3 linked regions of the Prochlorococcus marinus str. MIT 9312 genome follow. The protein of the gene in region 1 binds, or shares a complex with, the protein of each later gene. Links are inferred from orthologs where the notes say so. Each region holds a gene or a part of one and is shown on either strand. Other genes may lie near its edges. The genes, in order: nuoH, PMT9312_RS01500 and PMT9312_RS01495.

Region 1 (6,254 bases):
AGATTTGGCATGAAATGTATTATCTATATGGGTGCTGAGGACATAAAAAGACAATCCCTCAACGTCTTTAGAATGAAACTGCTAGGAGCCGAAGTTAAAGTTGTCAATTCTGGAACTGCAACACTTAAAGATGCCACTAGTGAAGCTATTAGGGATTGGGTTTCTAATGTCGAAACCACACATTACATTTTAGGATCTGTTGCGGGCCCGCACCCTTTCCCAAAAATTGTACGAGATTTTCATGCAGTTATAGGAGAAGAAACTAAAAAACAATGTCAGGAATCGTTTGGATCTTTACCAGATATTTTACTTGCTTGTGTAGGTGGGGGATCAAATGCAATGGGCCTTTTCCATCCTTTCATTAAAGAAACATCTGTACGACTAATTGGAGTTGAAGCCGCAGGAAGCGGAGTTGATACTGACAAACATGCTGCAACTATTACTAAAGGGTCAGTTGGAATTTTGCATGGATCAATGAGTCTTCTTTTACAAGATGATAATGGTCAAGTACAAGAAGCCCACTCAATAAGTGCAGGGTTAGATTACCCTGGAGTAGGACCTGAACATAGCCATTTAAAAGATATAGGCAGAGCAGAATATGGGTCAGTCACAGATCAAGAAGCTTTAGATGCTTTGAGACTTGTTAGTGAACTTGAAGGAATTATACCAGCGCTTGAAACGTCCCATGCCTTTGCTTGGTTAGATAAATTATGCCCTACTCTGGAAAAAGATACTCATATAGTTATCAATTGCTCTGGTAGAGGTGACAAAGATGTTAATACTGTTGCATCTTCATTAGATATTTAATCAATACCTGGGAAGTGATGGATCAATATATCTACTCCATCCATCAATACCCTCCTCCAAATTCCATATTTCACTCACAAAATTATTATCTAAGGCCCATTGACAAAAGTTATAACTTCTTATTCCTGCATGACAAGTAACAACGATTTCTCTATCTAATAAACCGGCAAATATGTCTCCAACGTATTCAGATGTAACTTTACTAATTGGTATATGTAAAAATTCTTTTGAGAAACGCACTATTTCGAGCTCTGAATGTTCTCTCACATCAATCAAGACTGGATCTTCTTTCTCAGAATTAAACCAATCATTGAGACTAGAAGCATTTATAGATTTTGGATAATTTCCCAATTGCAAGGATAAATTATGTGTTATTTACAATTTAATAAATTAAGTTGCAGGAGTAAATTTATTGTTAAAAATAAAAATAAACATTGAGAATGAAACTTAAAGTAGTAGCAATAATACTATTATTATCTTTATTACTTTTTTTTGGTTTTAAAAAAATTTCTGCCAATAAAAATAAGGAGGAAAGTATAAATATTGAGCAACTAAAAATATTAAAATATTTACCAGAAAATAATAAATCATTATTCATTTCAAATTTAGATAGTTCTAAAATTATTAATAATATTGAAAACGATAAAAATCCAAAAAATCTAGATAACTTTGCTTTAATAAAAGATTCTATATTAGATTACTTAGGTATAGATTTAGGCAATAATAAATTACAAGATATTTATAATAATGAACTTTTGATTTCAACTTTTGAGAATAATAAAAAGCTTAAAGATGATATTTTAATGGTTTTTAAAATTAAGCCAGAAAAAAACCTAGATGATATATTGCATTTTTCTAATCAAATTGATATTAATAACGAAATAATACCAATTTATAGGGAAAATAAAATAAATTTTCTTAACTTTATATATCGGACCGAAGATAATTATATTATTGCTTCATCTAATAAGAAATTAATCAAAAATAGTATAAGCTCTAATAATGATTTTAAAGAAAAAAAATTTCAATATGAGAGAGAAATTTTTGGACTAAAAAACGAAAAAAATATACTATTTACAAAGAAATTTGGCGAAAGTATATTTTTTAATAATGAAATTTTTTCCGAGAAAAATGAGGATGTTATAGTAACAACATTTGATTTAAAAAATAAACATTTAATTTTAAAATCATATTTACTAAATAATAAAAAAAATCTTGATATTAATGTTTACGATAATCTAATTAATAAAGAGGATACTAATAAAGATAATCCTCAAGTTTCAATTTTTAGTGATATAAAAAATTTTGAAAACCATCTTAAACCTTTGATTAATGATTTTGAAAACAGTTTTTTTGAAGAGTTTAATCAAAAAGTAAATCAAAATATTTTAATTCTCAATTCAAATAAAGATTGGATTATTACATGTGAAAAAAATACTGAAGATCAAATTGATTTAAGTGATATGAAAAAAATAAAAGATTTAAATAAATACACTTTGAAAAAAAATGAAGATATTTACTCGATATACTCCAAAGATATTCTTGAAGAAAAAGACGATGTAATAAAAAAATTAACTTATGAAAATATCTATTCAATAGAATCTGGAGGTTTGCAAATCATAAGTAACCATTTAATTGATGGTAAAAAACTAGAAACAATCTCAAAAAAATTTTTTGACCTAAAAAGTAATAAAGATAATTCTGCTTTTCTTTATGCAGAAGTTGATATCAAAGATGCAAATTCTAATAAAATACAATATTTTTCTGATTTGGAAGATCTAAATTTTCTTATTAGAAATATTTTAAAAATATCAAATGAAGAATCTCTTGAAATCATAAGACAATCTATTCCTGAAAAAAATCCAATTCTTTATACAGAAACAAGTTTAAAAATACTTTAATAAAGTTATTCAAAAAAGCCTCAAAAAAAATCAAAATAAATTTTTTTGAGGTTAATAACTTGTGGTTAATTAAAAATTATTTGACTATCTTTAATCTATAAGTATTTGATATTGAATTAGGAAATTGGATAGCAACAAACTAATTTTAAAACCCGGATTAGAGGGTGTCCCAGTTACTAATTCATCTATCTGTGATATTGACGGCAACAAAGGTAAATTATTATATAGAGGCTACTCCATTGAGGAATTATCAAAAAAAAGCAGTTTTTTAGAAACTGCTTATCTATTGATTTGGGGTGATTTACCTACAGCTATTCAACTAAGAGATTTTGAACAAGAAGTTCAAATGCATCGAAGGTTAAGTTTTAGAGTCAGAGATATGATGAAATGTTTTCCTGCAACAGGTCATCCTATGGACGCGCTTCAGTCTAGTGCAGCTTCTTTGGGTCTTTTCTATTCACGCAGAGCAATAGATGATCCTAATTACATCTACAACGCAGTGATAAGACTAATAGCAAAAATACCAACTATGATTGCTGCCTTTCAACTTATTAGAAAAGGACAAGACCCTATTCAACCTCGAGATGATTTAACTTACTCATCAAATTTTCTTTACATGCTTACTGAAAAAGAACAAGATCCTATAGCTGCAAAAGTTTTTGATAGGTGTTTAATTCTACATGCCGAACATAGTTTAAACGCAAGTACATTTAGCGCTAGAGTTACCGCAAGCACTCTTACAGACCCATATGCAGTCATTGCCTCTGCAGTAGGAACCCTTGCTGGCCCGCTTCATGGAGGAGCAAATGAAGATGTGATTGCAATGTTAGAAGAAATCAAAACTCCAAAAAATGCCGCCTCCTTTTTGGATAACGCGATAAAAAATAAAAGTAAGATAATGGGCTTCGGTCATAGAGAATACAAAGTCAAAGATCCAAGAGCAATTATTCTTCAAAAACTTGCAGAAGAGCTTTTTATTAGATTTGGGGCAGATGAAATGTATGAAGTTGCTAAATCACTAGAGGCAGAAGCAATACCAAGACTTGGACCAAAAGGTATATTCCCTAATGTAGATTTTTATTCCGGTCTTGTTTATAGGAAACTTGGTATTCCTCGTGATTTATTTACTCCAATTTTTGCCATATCAAGGGTTGCTGGTTGGTTAGCTCATTGGAGAGAGCAACTTGGAGCTAATAGAATCTTTAGACCATCGCAAATCTATACTGGTTCAGCTCCAAGGGAATGGATAAGCTTAGAAAATAGAGATTAATATTTGCAGCTTTTCATAAAAAACACACATATTGTTGGTGACGAGTTAATGTATTAAGTAAATAACATTAAAATTTTGGAATACGGATTAGATCTTGAATATAGTTTTAATGAATTCTTCAAAGGTTTTGGCCTTTCTAGTGAAATCGCTCATATAATTTGGCTCCCTATACCTATGCTTTTGGTTTTAGTAGCGGCAGTTGTTGGAGTTTTAGTAACAGTTTGGCTTGAAAGAAAAATATCTGCTGCTGCTCAACAAAGAATAGGTCCCGAATATGCAGGAGCATTAGGCGTACTCCAACCAATTGCGGATGGTCTTAAATTACTTGTCAAAGAGGATATAATCCCTGCTAAAGCAGATGGAATTCTCTTCACCGCTGGACCTATATTAGTTCTTGTTCCAGTTATTCTTTCTTGGCTAATTGTACCTTTTGGACAAAACCTGTTAATAAGTAACGTTGGCATTGGAATTTTCCTATGGATTGCTTTAAGCAGTATCCAACCAATTGGACTCCTTATGAGCGGTTACGCATCAAATAATAAATATTCATTATTAGGCGGATTAAGAGCTGCTGCTCAATCTATAAGTTACGAAATACCTTTAGCTTTATCTGTACTAGCTATCGTACTAATGACAAATTCTCTAAGTACTATTGACATTGTTAACCAACAAAGTGGTGCTGGAATCCTAAGTTGGAATATTTGGAGACAACCCGTTGGTTTTATAGTCTTTTGGATTTGTGCTCTTGCAGAATGCGAAAGACTTCCATTTGACTTACCTGAAGCTGAAGAAGAATTAGTTGCAGGATATCAAACTGAATATGCAGGTATGAAATTCGCTTTGTTCTACCTTGGTAGTTACATTAATCTAATACTTTCAGCATTATTGGTATCAATACTTTATTTAGGAGGATGGGGTTTTCCTATCCCAGTTGAATTAATAGCTAAATTTCTTCATTTGCCCATTAATGCACCCGTCATACAAGTTTTCACTGCATCAATAGGAATTGTAATGACTGTATTGAAAGCGTATCTTTTAGTTTTCATCGCAATATTATTACGTTGGACAACTCCTAGAGTAAGAATAGATCAACTTTTAGATCTAGGATGGAAGTTTCTTCTTCCAATTTCTCTTGCTAATCTTTTGATAACTGCAGGATTAAAACTTGCTTTTCCTCAATTCTTTGGTGGTTAAATTTAAGTAAAAATACTTAAATTTAAAATTAATCCACTAAAATACAAAAACAAAGTAAATTCTTCAAAATGAAAAATTTCCTTCAACAAATAAATAGCTATATCAAAGAAGCATTTAATGCTGGCAAATATTTATACAATGGCTTATCAGTAACTTTTGATCATCTTCGGAGAAGACCTGTTACAGTCCAATATCCATATGAAAAACTAATACCCTCTGAAAGATATAGAGGAAGGATTCATTATGAATTTGATAAATGTATAGCTTGTGAAGTTTGTGTGAGAGTATGTCCAATAAATCTACCAGTAGTTGATTGGGTAATGAATAAAGAAACCAAAAAAAAGGAACTTAGAAATTATTCAATAGATTTTGGAGTATGTATATTTTGTGGAAATTGTGTTGAATATTGTCCAACTAATTGCTTATCAATGACAGAAGAATACGAATTAGCTACTTTTGACAGACATAATCTAAACTTTGATAACGTCGCACTTGGGAGGCTCCCTACTAACGTCACAACAGATCCGTCAATCAAACCACTAAGAGAACTTGCCTATCTTCCCAAAGGCGTAATGGATCCTCATGAGATACCAGCTTCCGATATCAGAGTTGGTAAATTACCTGAAGAAGTTTATGATTGGATGAGACCAACCTCCAATGAAAATAAAGATAAAATTTCTAATTCAAATAATTAATTTCATTAATTTATGACCATTGCAGTAACAACTCAAATAATTTGTTTTATAGTTCTATCTTTAGTTGTTCTTATTGGAGCGCTAGGAGTTGTATTGCTCGAAAGTATTGTTTATTCAGCCTTTCTGCTTGGAGGAGTTTTCATGAGTGTTGCAGGATTATATCTACTTCTAAATGCAAGTTTTGTTGCTGCAGCGCAAGTTTTAGTTTATGTGGGTGCAGTGAATGTACTAATAATTTTTGCGATAATGTTAGTTAATAAAAAAGAAGATTTAAAGCCCATCAATAACATTAAATCAAGAAGAATCATATCAACATCTATTTGTTTAACCCTACTCAGCCTTTTAATAAGAGTTGACTTGACAAATGTATGGAGATTAGCAAGCCCC
Region 2 (2,767 bases), 130 kb from region 1 along the record:
CTGACATAATCTCCTTTATCAGTTCTTCTCAAATCTCTTACACCACCTGAACCAGATGCGTCAAGAACCTTTGCATTCCATGATTCACCACTATCTGATGTTTGATAGATAGCACCTGCAGTGGTAGCCAATTCCGCAACCCCATCATCAACAGTCGTTATTAGATATGGCTGGCCTGGCAATTTGTTACCTAGAGATAAACGAGTCCAATTTTTCCCCGCATCAAGTGTATGCATAACCAATGAGGGCTGGCCTATCAACCATCCCTCTTGACCTTTAAAATCAATATCTATAAGACGAAAGTTCTCTTCACTTGGTAAATCTAAATTCCTTTTCTCCCACGTTTCTCCCCCATCATTTGATTCCATAATAAGTCTATTAGAACCTACTAAAAATCCATTATTATTATCTATAAAATCAACATCTAGGGCATTTGCCTGATCCTGAAACTGAATTGTTTTCCAAGGGCTACTATCACTCATCTTCACTCCTGTAGATGAACAACTACTTAAAACGAAGCAAAGAAGTATAGATAAGAGAAGATTGGGAAAACTGGTAATAATTTTTTTCATTTATCTATATTAATGCAAAGAGTACAAAGAAAGGAAACATGCTGCGGCAAAAGCCAAACCTCCAAAAATTAATATATTTTTTTGGCCAGAAGGCAAGCTATTGAAACCAAATCCGTAAGTTAAATTTTCTTCAAAACCACTAGCCTTAGATTTAGGTCCTATATCTTTATAAAAATTCTTACCAGCTCTGCAAACGGGGCAAACGAATGTATTACCATCTAACTCTAAAAAGGGCGTATTTTTGGGTATATTTAATTTTTTATTACCTTCAGAGGGATCATAAATGTATCCACAACTTCTACATTCGAATCTATTTTGTTCTAAATTAATGTAAGGTTGTTCAATATTTACTCCTGAGGAGTTTGCAGAAAGTTTTTCTTTCTCAAAATTTTCAACTATTTTGTTTTCCTCAGAGGCTGGTTGAATGTTTTCACTCACGGTTTATTATTGTTCTTTAAGAACTTTAAAAGATTTTGCTTAATTAAGCGACTTTTATTCAAAATTAATTTTTAAGATGTTTTTATTAACTGGCTATGAATATTTTTTAGGTTTCCTATTAATAGCAGCTGCTGTCCCAATATTAGCTTTAGTTACTAATCTCATTGTTGCCCCTAAAGGAAGAACTGGGGAAAGAAAACTAACATATGAATCCGGAATGGAGCCTATAGGAGGAGCATGGATTCAATTTAATATTCGTTATTACATGTTCGCCTTAGTTTTCGTTATATTTGATGTAGAGACAGTATTCCTCTATCCTTGGGCTGTTGCCTTTAATAGATTAGGCTTATTAGCATTTATTGAGGCACTGATTTTCATTGCAATACTCGTTATCGCTTTGGCTTACGCATGGAGAAAAGGTGCTTTAGAATGGAGTTAAAAAATTGAACCCACAATTATCCCCAAAAGCTATAAGGGAAATCAGAGAAGGAACTTGCAATCCCCTTGGTGCACCACAAGTAACTACAGATTTAAGTGAAAATATAATCCTAACAAGCTTAGATGATCTTCATAATTGGGCTAGATTAAGTAGTCTTTGGCCTCTTCTATACGGAACAGCTTGTTGTTTTATTGAATTTGCTGCACTAATTGGTTCTAGATTTGATTTTGACAGGTTTGGATTAGTACCGAGAAGCTCTCCAAGACAAGCAGATCTATTAATAGTCGCAGGGACAGTAACGATGAAAATGGCTCCAGCCCTAGTAAGACTTTATGAGCAGATGCCTGAGCCAAAATATGTTATTGCAATGGGTGCTTGTACAATCACAGGTGGAATGTTTAGCGCAGATTCTACTACTGCTGTCAGAGGCGTTGATAAATTAATACCAGTCGATTTATATCTTCCAGGATGTCCACCAAGACCAGAAGCAATTTTTGATGCTGTAATAAAATTAAGAAAAAAAGTAGGTAATGAATCAATTTTAGAGCGGGAAAAAACAGAGCAAACCCACAGGTACATAACATATAAACACGAAATGAATCTTGTTTTCTCTCAAAATACTGGTGAATATTTAAACAAAACTTCAACGAATGTTTTTCCTTCCTCCAAAAAAGAAAAAATAACTGAATTACCTGAAAACAGGGAACAAACCGAAATTATTAATAGTGAAGAAGAGTAATGGAAAAAGACGGTTTAGCTAAATCCACAGATACTTCAATAGAAAAAGAAGGATTCATGAGTCAAAATTTATCTAAAGTTGGCATTCCAAACCAACCGTTAGATTATGATCATGCGGGAATAGAAAACATTTCTGTTGAACCTAGCAAATTATATGAAGCTGTATCTGCTTTAACAAACTACGGTTTTAACTATCTCCAATGTCAAGGTGGCTATGATGAGGGGCCTGGTAAAAATCTTGTTAGTTTCTATCATTTCATTACTGTTGATGATCTACATAAAATCGAAAAGATTCAAGAAGTTAGATTAAAAGTCTTCTTAAAAAGAGATTCGGATTTATCAATTCCCAGTTTGTATAAAATTTTTAAAGGAAGTGATTGGCAAGAAAGAGAAACATATGACATGTTTGGAATAAATTTTATAGATCATCCAAATCCCAAAAGACTCCTAATGCCTGAAGACTGGAGAGGATGGCCATTGAGAAAAGACTATATTCAACCAGACTTCTATGAACTTCAAGATGCTTATTAGTTTAATTTCTTTAATTTGCGGTACATGAAAATAACCGCTCTTGCTAGTC
Region 3 (6,164 bases), 130 kb from region 1 along the record:
AAAGAGTACAAAGAAAGGAAACATGCTGCGGCAAAAGCCAAACCTCCAAAAATTAATATATTTTTTTGGCCAGAAGGCAAGCTATTGAAACCAAATCCGTAAGTTAAATTTTCTTCAAAACCACTAGCCTTAGATTTAGGTCCTATATCTTTATAAAAATTCTTACCAGCTCTGCAAACGGGGCAAACGAATGTATTACCATCTAACTCTAAAAAGGGCGTATTTTTGGGTATATTTAATTTTTTATTACCTTCAGAGGGATCATAAATGTATCCACAACTTCTACATTCGAATCTATTTTGTTCTAAATTAATGTAAGGTTGTTCAATATTTACTCCTGAGGAGTTTGCAGAAAGTTTTTCTTTCTCAAAATTTTCAACTATTTTGTTTTCCTCAGAGGCTGGTTGAATGTTTTCACTCACGGTTTATTATTGTTCTTTAAGAACTTTAAAAGATTTTGCTTAATTAAGCGACTTTTATTCAAAATTAATTTTTAAGATGTTTTTATTAACTGGCTATGAATATTTTTTAGGTTTCCTATTAATAGCAGCTGCTGTCCCAATATTAGCTTTAGTTACTAATCTCATTGTTGCCCCTAAAGGAAGAACTGGGGAAAGAAAACTAACATATGAATCCGGAATGGAGCCTATAGGAGGAGCATGGATTCAATTTAATATTCGTTATTACATGTTCGCCTTAGTTTTCGTTATATTTGATGTAGAGACAGTATTCCTCTATCCTTGGGCTGTTGCCTTTAATAGATTAGGCTTATTAGCATTTATTGAGGCACTGATTTTCATTGCAATACTCGTTATCGCTTTGGCTTACGCATGGAGAAAAGGTGCTTTAGAATGGAGTTAAAAAATTGAACCCACAATTATCCCCAAAAGCTATAAGGGAAATCAGAGAAGGAACTTGCAATCCCCTTGGTGCACCACAAGTAACTACAGATTTAAGTGAAAATATAATCCTAACAAGCTTAGATGATCTTCATAATTGGGCTAGATTAAGTAGTCTTTGGCCTCTTCTATACGGAACAGCTTGTTGTTTTATTGAATTTGCTGCACTAATTGGTTCTAGATTTGATTTTGACAGGTTTGGATTAGTACCGAGAAGCTCTCCAAGACAAGCAGATCTATTAATAGTCGCAGGGACAGTAACGATGAAAATGGCTCCAGCCCTAGTAAGACTTTATGAGCAGATGCCTGAGCCAAAATATGTTATTGCAATGGGTGCTTGTACAATCACAGGTGGAATGTTTAGCGCAGATTCTACTACTGCTGTCAGAGGCGTTGATAAATTAATACCAGTCGATTTATATCTTCCAGGATGTCCACCAAGACCAGAAGCAATTTTTGATGCTGTAATAAAATTAAGAAAAAAAGTAGGTAATGAATCAATTTTAGAGCGGGAAAAAACAGAGCAAACCCACAGGTACATAACATATAAACACGAAATGAATCTTGTTTTCTCTCAAAATACTGGTGAATATTTAAACAAAACTTCAACGAATGTTTTTCCTTCCTCCAAAAAAGAAAAAATAACTGAATTACCTGAAAACAGGGAACAAACCGAAATTATTAATAGTGAAGAAGAGTAATGGAAAAAGACGGTTTAGCTAAATCCACAGATACTTCAATAGAAAAAGAAGGATTCATGAGTCAAAATTTATCTAAAGTTGGCATTCCAAACCAACCGTTAGATTATGATCATGCGGGAATAGAAAACATTTCTGTTGAACCTAGCAAATTATATGAAGCTGTATCTGCTTTAACAAACTACGGTTTTAACTATCTCCAATGTCAAGGTGGCTATGATGAGGGGCCTGGTAAAAATCTTGTTAGTTTCTATCATTTCATTACTGTTGATGATCTACATAAAATCGAAAAGATTCAAGAAGTTAGATTAAAAGTCTTCTTAAAAAGAGATTCGGATTTATCAATTCCCAGTTTGTATAAAATTTTTAAAGGAAGTGATTGGCAAGAAAGAGAAACATATGACATGTTTGGAATAAATTTTATAGATCATCCAAATCCCAAAAGACTCCTAATGCCTGAAGACTGGAGAGGATGGCCATTGAGAAAAGACTATATTCAACCAGACTTCTATGAACTTCAAGATGCTTATTAGTTTAATTTCTTTAATTTGCGGTACATGAAAATAACCGCTCTTGCTAGTCTCCTAGGATCATGTCTAAGAGTGGGAGTGATTCTTCTTGAATACAATGGTGCCTGCAAAACATAATAACCCTCAGATAATAATTTTTCTTTATTACATTGGACAGGTTCTGCTCCCCTACTTGCGTAATAGTCTACTAGAGGAGACTTTTCAAATAGAGCCTGAGATAGAATCGCATTAAAAATTCTAGTATTAACTCCAAAATTTGATAATTGTTTTTCTATTGATTTGATATGTTGATAAACATTAAGTCCATCTGTTTCGCCAGGCTGAGTCATCAAATTACTTATATAAATTTTGGGAGCATTATTTTGCAATAAAGCATCTACTATCTCGGGTACCAATAAGTTTGGCAATAAGGAAGTGTATAGACTACCAGGGCCAAGAACAATTAAGTCAGCTTCTTTTATAGATTCCAGAGCACTTGGGAGAGCAGAAGGATTTTCTGGCAAGTATCCAATCTTTGAAATTAATTTTTTAGATTTACTGATATTGCTTTCACCAAAAATTTTTTGACCATCCTCTAATTCAGCCCATAACATTACATCAATATTTGTAGCAGGTAAAACTTGACCTTGTACAGCTAAAACCTTACTAGAGGCTTGTACTGCTTTTTCTAAACTACCTGTAATTGTTGTTAAAGCTGACAAAAATAGATTCCCAAAACTATGACCCTCTAGGCCACTACCTCCTGAAAATCTATATTGAAATAATCTAGTTAAAATTGGTTCTTCGTTTGATAAGGCAGCCAAACAATTTCTAATATCTCCTGGAGGTTGGACACCTAATTGTTTTCTAAGAATTCCACTACTTCCGCCATCATCGGATACAGTTACGATTGCTGTAATATTACTGCTGTAATTTTTTAAGCCTTTCAATAAAGTAGATAAGCCTGTTCCTCCACCAATTGCGACAATATTAGGGCCCCTGTTTAATTTACTCTTAACTCTTAATGCATCAACTAAAAATGTGCTTTTTTCTGGAGCAAGGGCTTTTTTAATAGAATTAATACTTCTATTTTGTCCAATCCCAATTAATAAAAGTCCAAGAACAAAAATTAATGGCCCCAATAATGAAACAGGTAAGATACTAGTTAAGCCTGTCATTATCCCAAAAAATACTTCAATAAGCCAATAGAGTGGCCTTAAATTTGTCCAAATTACTAGTCCTAATAATGATGTCAAAAATCCAATTGCAGATGTAATCATCCATCTTTTTATTACCAAGCCTGGTAAAAGCCAACTCAAAATTCTTAAAATTTCATTTAGCAAGACAAATTTGGACTTTTCAAAATACTTATAATATCTTCTAATTCTTTTTTTTTGATTATTCATTAAAAACCTCTTAAATTATTTTTCACAAATTTAAAAAAAAGATATATGCATTATAAATCAAATTCACACATCCTTTTTTTATTTCTAAAAATAGGCAATATGTAATATAAAGATGACTTTTTCTTTAATATAGATTTTGCAAAAATCAAAGCATTCAGTTGAAACAAAAAACCTCTCAATAAGCTGGGGAGAGGTTAATGTGCTTAATCAACTAAATTTTAAACTGAATGATGGAGAGAAATTAGCAATAGTTGGCCCCTCCGGTTCCGGAAAATCAACTATCTTAAAAATATTAGCAGGCCTTATTTTACCCACCAAAGGGGAATTAAGAATATTTGGTGAAAAACAAACATATTTGAGACTAGACCAAAATAATCCTCCTGATGTAAGACTAGTTTTTCAAAACCCAGCATTATTAGGATCTTTAACTATTGAAGAAAATGTAGGTTTTCTCCTTAAAAGAAACAAAAACCTATCTAAAAAGTTAATTCATAAAATCGTATGTGAATGTTTGGCTGAGGTGGGATTATTTAATGTTGAGAATAAACTTCCCAATGAATTAAGCGGAGGCATGCAAAAAAGAGTAAGTTTTGCTAGAGCTTTAATTACAGATCAAACTCTTAACGCAAATACTAAACCTTTGTTACTTTTTGATGAACCGACTGCTGGTCTTGATCCAATTGCCTCCTCAAGAATTGAAGATTTAATAAACAAAACAAATGATAAAGCCAAAGGATCATCTATTGTGGTTAGCCATGTTCTTAGTACTATAGAAAGGACTTCAGAAAGAGTTTTAATGCTTTATGGAGGTAAATTTAGATGGGCAGGTTCTATTGATGAATTCAAAGAGAGTAATGATCCTTATGTATTTCAATTTCGACATGGGAAACTTGATGGTCCAATGCAACCCAAAGACATTTAGAAATTATGCGTAGAAGCTTACGAGATTCAATAGTTGGATTTTCCTTACTGGGAGGAATCTTAACATTCACATTTTTTTCTTTTTGGCTCAAAGGAGTAAGATTATCCTCAAAAAATTGGCACCTTTTTGCCGAATTCAATAACGCAAGCGGTTTATCAAAAAAATCTCCAGTTACTTATAGAGGAATTTTAGTAGGTTCAATAGATGATATTTTGTTTACTAATGAATCAATTCAAGCAAAAATAGTTTTAAATAATCCTGAAATTATTCTTCCCAAGCCAGCATTTGCAAGAGTAGTTACTAATTCTTTCCTTGGAGGAGATGTCCAAGTCGCTTTAGAAACTAGTGAAAAAACAATTTCTAAAAACATCGCAAAACCTACATCCGAAAAATGCGATAGCAAATTAATTATTTGTCAGGGAGATACAATCACAGGGAAACAACTATCAAGTCTGTCAAATATAACAAATAGACTTAGCCAGCTTCTAAAAGAATCAAATCAAGAAAACATAATTGAAAATATTGTTAAATCAATTGACCAATTTGATAGAACCCAAGAAAACCTTGATGAACTAATTTATTTATCAAAGCAAGAAATACTAAGAATTGAGCCTTTAATAAATGAAATCACAATTGCTGCTAATCATTTAAATAAGATTTTATCTACTATTGACAATGAAGAAACACTCAACGACATTAAATTGACAATTAATGCTGCAAGCTCGATCTCCAGCAAAATGGATGATGTGAGTGATGATTTTGTAAAATTAACAAAAGATAAAGAATTAACCAAATCTATAAGGGACTTAACTATTGGACTGTCAAAATTTCTTAACGAAATTTATCCATAATTTAGAATCAGAATTCATTTATAGCATTTAAAGCCATAGCTGCGATTGCTTTATCTGTAGCTTTTGGCAATTGAACATATTTACCTCTAGCTGCCTCTGCTAATTCTTTACCAAAGCCACTTGCAATAAATTTTCTCTCTGTATCAATTATTAAGAGTTTTATTCCAAGTATCGGATATTTTGCAGCAATATCAAGAACCTCTTGTTTTAAATTGACATTTTCATTATCTTTTTCTTCAACCTCATTTTTTCCTAAGGACAATCCTAAGGGTACATTGCCTCTTCCATCAGTAATAGCCACAACAATAACTTGACCGATATCTCCTGTAGAAAGAGCATTTTTTGCTACTTTCGCTGATTGTGTTAGCCCATGAGCCAAAGGTGATCCTCCTCCGCAAGGCATTGTTTCAAGCCTTCTTTTTGCTGCAGTTATAGATCTTGTTGGAGGTAAAAGAACTTCGGCCTGATTACCTCTAAAGGGAATTAGAGCTACTTCATCTCTATTTTCATATGCCTCTGTCAAAAGTCTTATTACTGCACCTTTGGCACTTTGCATTCTATTTAATGCCATAGAGCCGCTCGCATCAACCAGAAAAATAACTAATGCACCTGCTTTTTTTTGTAAAAGCTTTGCTCTAAAATCATTTTCTTCAATAACTATTGATTTATTAGGGTTTCTTAATCTTCTTGATTTTTGATAAGGTGCAGCAGCTCGAAGAGTTGCATCTACTGCAATTCTTTTTACTTTGCCTCTTGGAATAACTGGCTTTACATATCTTCCTCTACTGTCACTAAATATCACTGATCTACTTCCACTATTTCCTGCTTTTGCTTTGGCAGATGAAAAAAGCAGTAAATCAGGGTCAACCATACATGCCT

The links.
Region 2: the proteins of nuoH (region 1) and PMT9312_RS01500 are in contact, whole or in part, in a cryo-EM structure (PDB 6KHJ), measured with the Thermosynechococcus vestitus proteins. The link is inferred for Prochlorococcus marinus str. MIT 9312 from one-to-one orthologs. Residues at the interface, in WP_126985484.1 of Thermosynechococcus vestitus: Gln8, Lys26, Trp29, Leu30, Pro33, Met34, Met37, Leu38, Leu83, Ile84, Phe85, Lys86, Glu87, Asp88, Val89, Leu90, Pro91, Ala92, Thr100, Ala104, Val107, Ile108, Phe111, Leu112, Tyr114, Ile115, Ile125, Ser126, Leu128, Phe133; in WP_126986108.1 of Thermosynechococcus vestitus: Gly6, Tyr7, Glu8, Tyr9, Phe10, Gly12, Phe13, Leu14, Ile16, Cys17, Ser18, Pro21, Ala24, Leu25, Ala27, Ser28, Leu31, Arg32, Pro33, Ser35, Arg40, Leu41, Thr42, Thr43, Tyr44, Glu45, Ile51, Gly53, Ala54, Trp55.
Region 3: the proteins of nuoH (region 1) and PMT9312_RS01495 are in contact, whole or in part, in a crystal structure (PDB 6Y11), measured with the Thermus thermophilus proteins. The link is inferred for Prochlorococcus marinus str. MIT 9312 from one-to-one orthologs. Residues at the interface, in WP_096411122.1 of Thermus thermophilus: Arg36, Val44, Arg45, Met46, Gly47, Pro48, Asn49, Arg50, Val51, Leu57, Gln58, Ala61, Asp62, Ile64, Lys65, Ile67, Phe68, Lys69, Glu70, Ile72, Val74, Glu223, Ala224, Glu225, His233, Thr234, Glu235, Tyr236, Ser237, Trp241; in WP_096411117.1 of Thermus thermophilus: Arg16, Glu17, Gly18, Leu24, Leu27, Val28, Trp30, Gly31, Arg32, Asn34, Ser35, Trp37, Thr54, Asp55, Ala56, Asp59, Ala61, Arg62, Phe63, Gly64, Glu66, Val67, Phe68, Arg69, Ala70, Ser71, Arg73, Gln74, Ala75, Asp76.

Annotation. Positions count from the first base shown.
Region 1 is NC_007577.1:154,603-160,856, reverse strand. What follows is about bases 3,291-6,112. They hold nuoH (NADH-quinone oxidoreductase subunit NuoH), read left to right. Parts: upstream 3,291-4,053; coding sequence 4,054-5,172; downstream 5,173-6,112. Other genes in these bases: PMT9312_RS00810 (NADH-quinone oxidoreductase subunit J), read left to right, coding at 5,880-6,112; ndhI (NAD(P)H-quinone oxidoreductase subunit I), read left to right, coding at 5,241-5,867; PMT9312_RS00825 (citrate synthase), read left to right, coding at 3,291-3,978. In the rest of the region: trpB (tryptophan synthase subunit beta), read left to right, coding at 1-807; PMT9312_RS00835 (rhodanese-like domain-containing protein), read right to left, coding at 808-1,158; PMT9312_RS00830 (hypothetical protein), read left to right, coding at 1,248-2,708; more of PMT9312_RS00825, read left to right, coding at 2,833-3,290; more of PMT9312_RS00810, read left to right, coding at 6,113-6,254. UniProt on the Escherichia coli protein: NDH-1 shuttles electrons from NADH, via FMN and iron-sulfur (Fe-S) centers, to quinones in the respiratory chain. The immediate electron acceptor for the enzyme in this species is believed to be ubiquinone.
Region 2 is NC_007577.1:282,911-285,677, reverse strand. It holds PMT9312_RS01500 (NAD(P)H-quinone oxidoreductase subunit 3), read left to right. Parts: upstream 1-1,086; coding sequence 1,087-1,449; downstream 1,450-2,767. Other genes in the region: PMT9312_RS01485 (gluconeogenesis factor YvcK family protein), read right to left, coding at 2,715-2,767; PMT9312_RS01490 (NAD(P)H-quinone oxidoreductase subunit J), read left to right, coding at 2,188-2,718; PMT9312_RS01495 (NADH dehydrogenase subunit K), read left to right, coding at 1,454-2,188; PMT9312_RS01505 (rubredoxin), read right to left, coding at 582-1,010; PMT9312_RS01510 (photosynthesis system II assembly factor Ycf48), read right to left, coding at 1-572. UniProt on the Escherichia coli protein: NDH-1 shuttles electrons from NADH, via FMN and iron-sulfur (Fe-S) centers, to quinones in the respiratory chain. The immediate electron acceptor for the enzyme in this species is believed to be ubiquinone.
Region 3 is NC_007577.1:278,926-285,089, reverse strand. Bases 1-2,732 are described here. They hold PMT9312_RS01495 (NADH dehydrogenase subunit K), read left to right. Parts: upstream 1-865; coding sequence 866-1,600; downstream 1,601-2,732. Other genes in these bases: PMT9312_RS01485 (gluconeogenesis factor YvcK family protein), read right to left, coding at 2,127-2,732; PMT9312_RS01490 (NAD(P)H-quinone oxidoreductase subunit J), read left to right, coding at 1,600-2,130; PMT9312_RS01500 (NAD(P)H-quinone oxidoreductase subunit 3), read left to right, coding at 499-861; PMT9312_RS01505 (rubredoxin), read right to left, coding at 1-422. In the rest of the region: more of PMT9312_RS01485, read right to left, coding at 2,733-3,512; PMT9312_RS01480 (ABC transporter ATP-binding protein), read left to right, coding at 3,649-4,434; PMT9312_RS01475 (MlaD family protein), read left to right, coding at 4,440-5,285; bchD (magnesium chelatase ATPase subunit D), read right to left, coding at 5,293-6,164. UniProt on the Escherichia coli protein: NDH-1 shuttles electrons from NADH, via FMN and iron-sulfur (Fe-S) centers, to quinones in the respiratory chain. The immediate electron acceptor for the enzyme in this species is ubiquinone.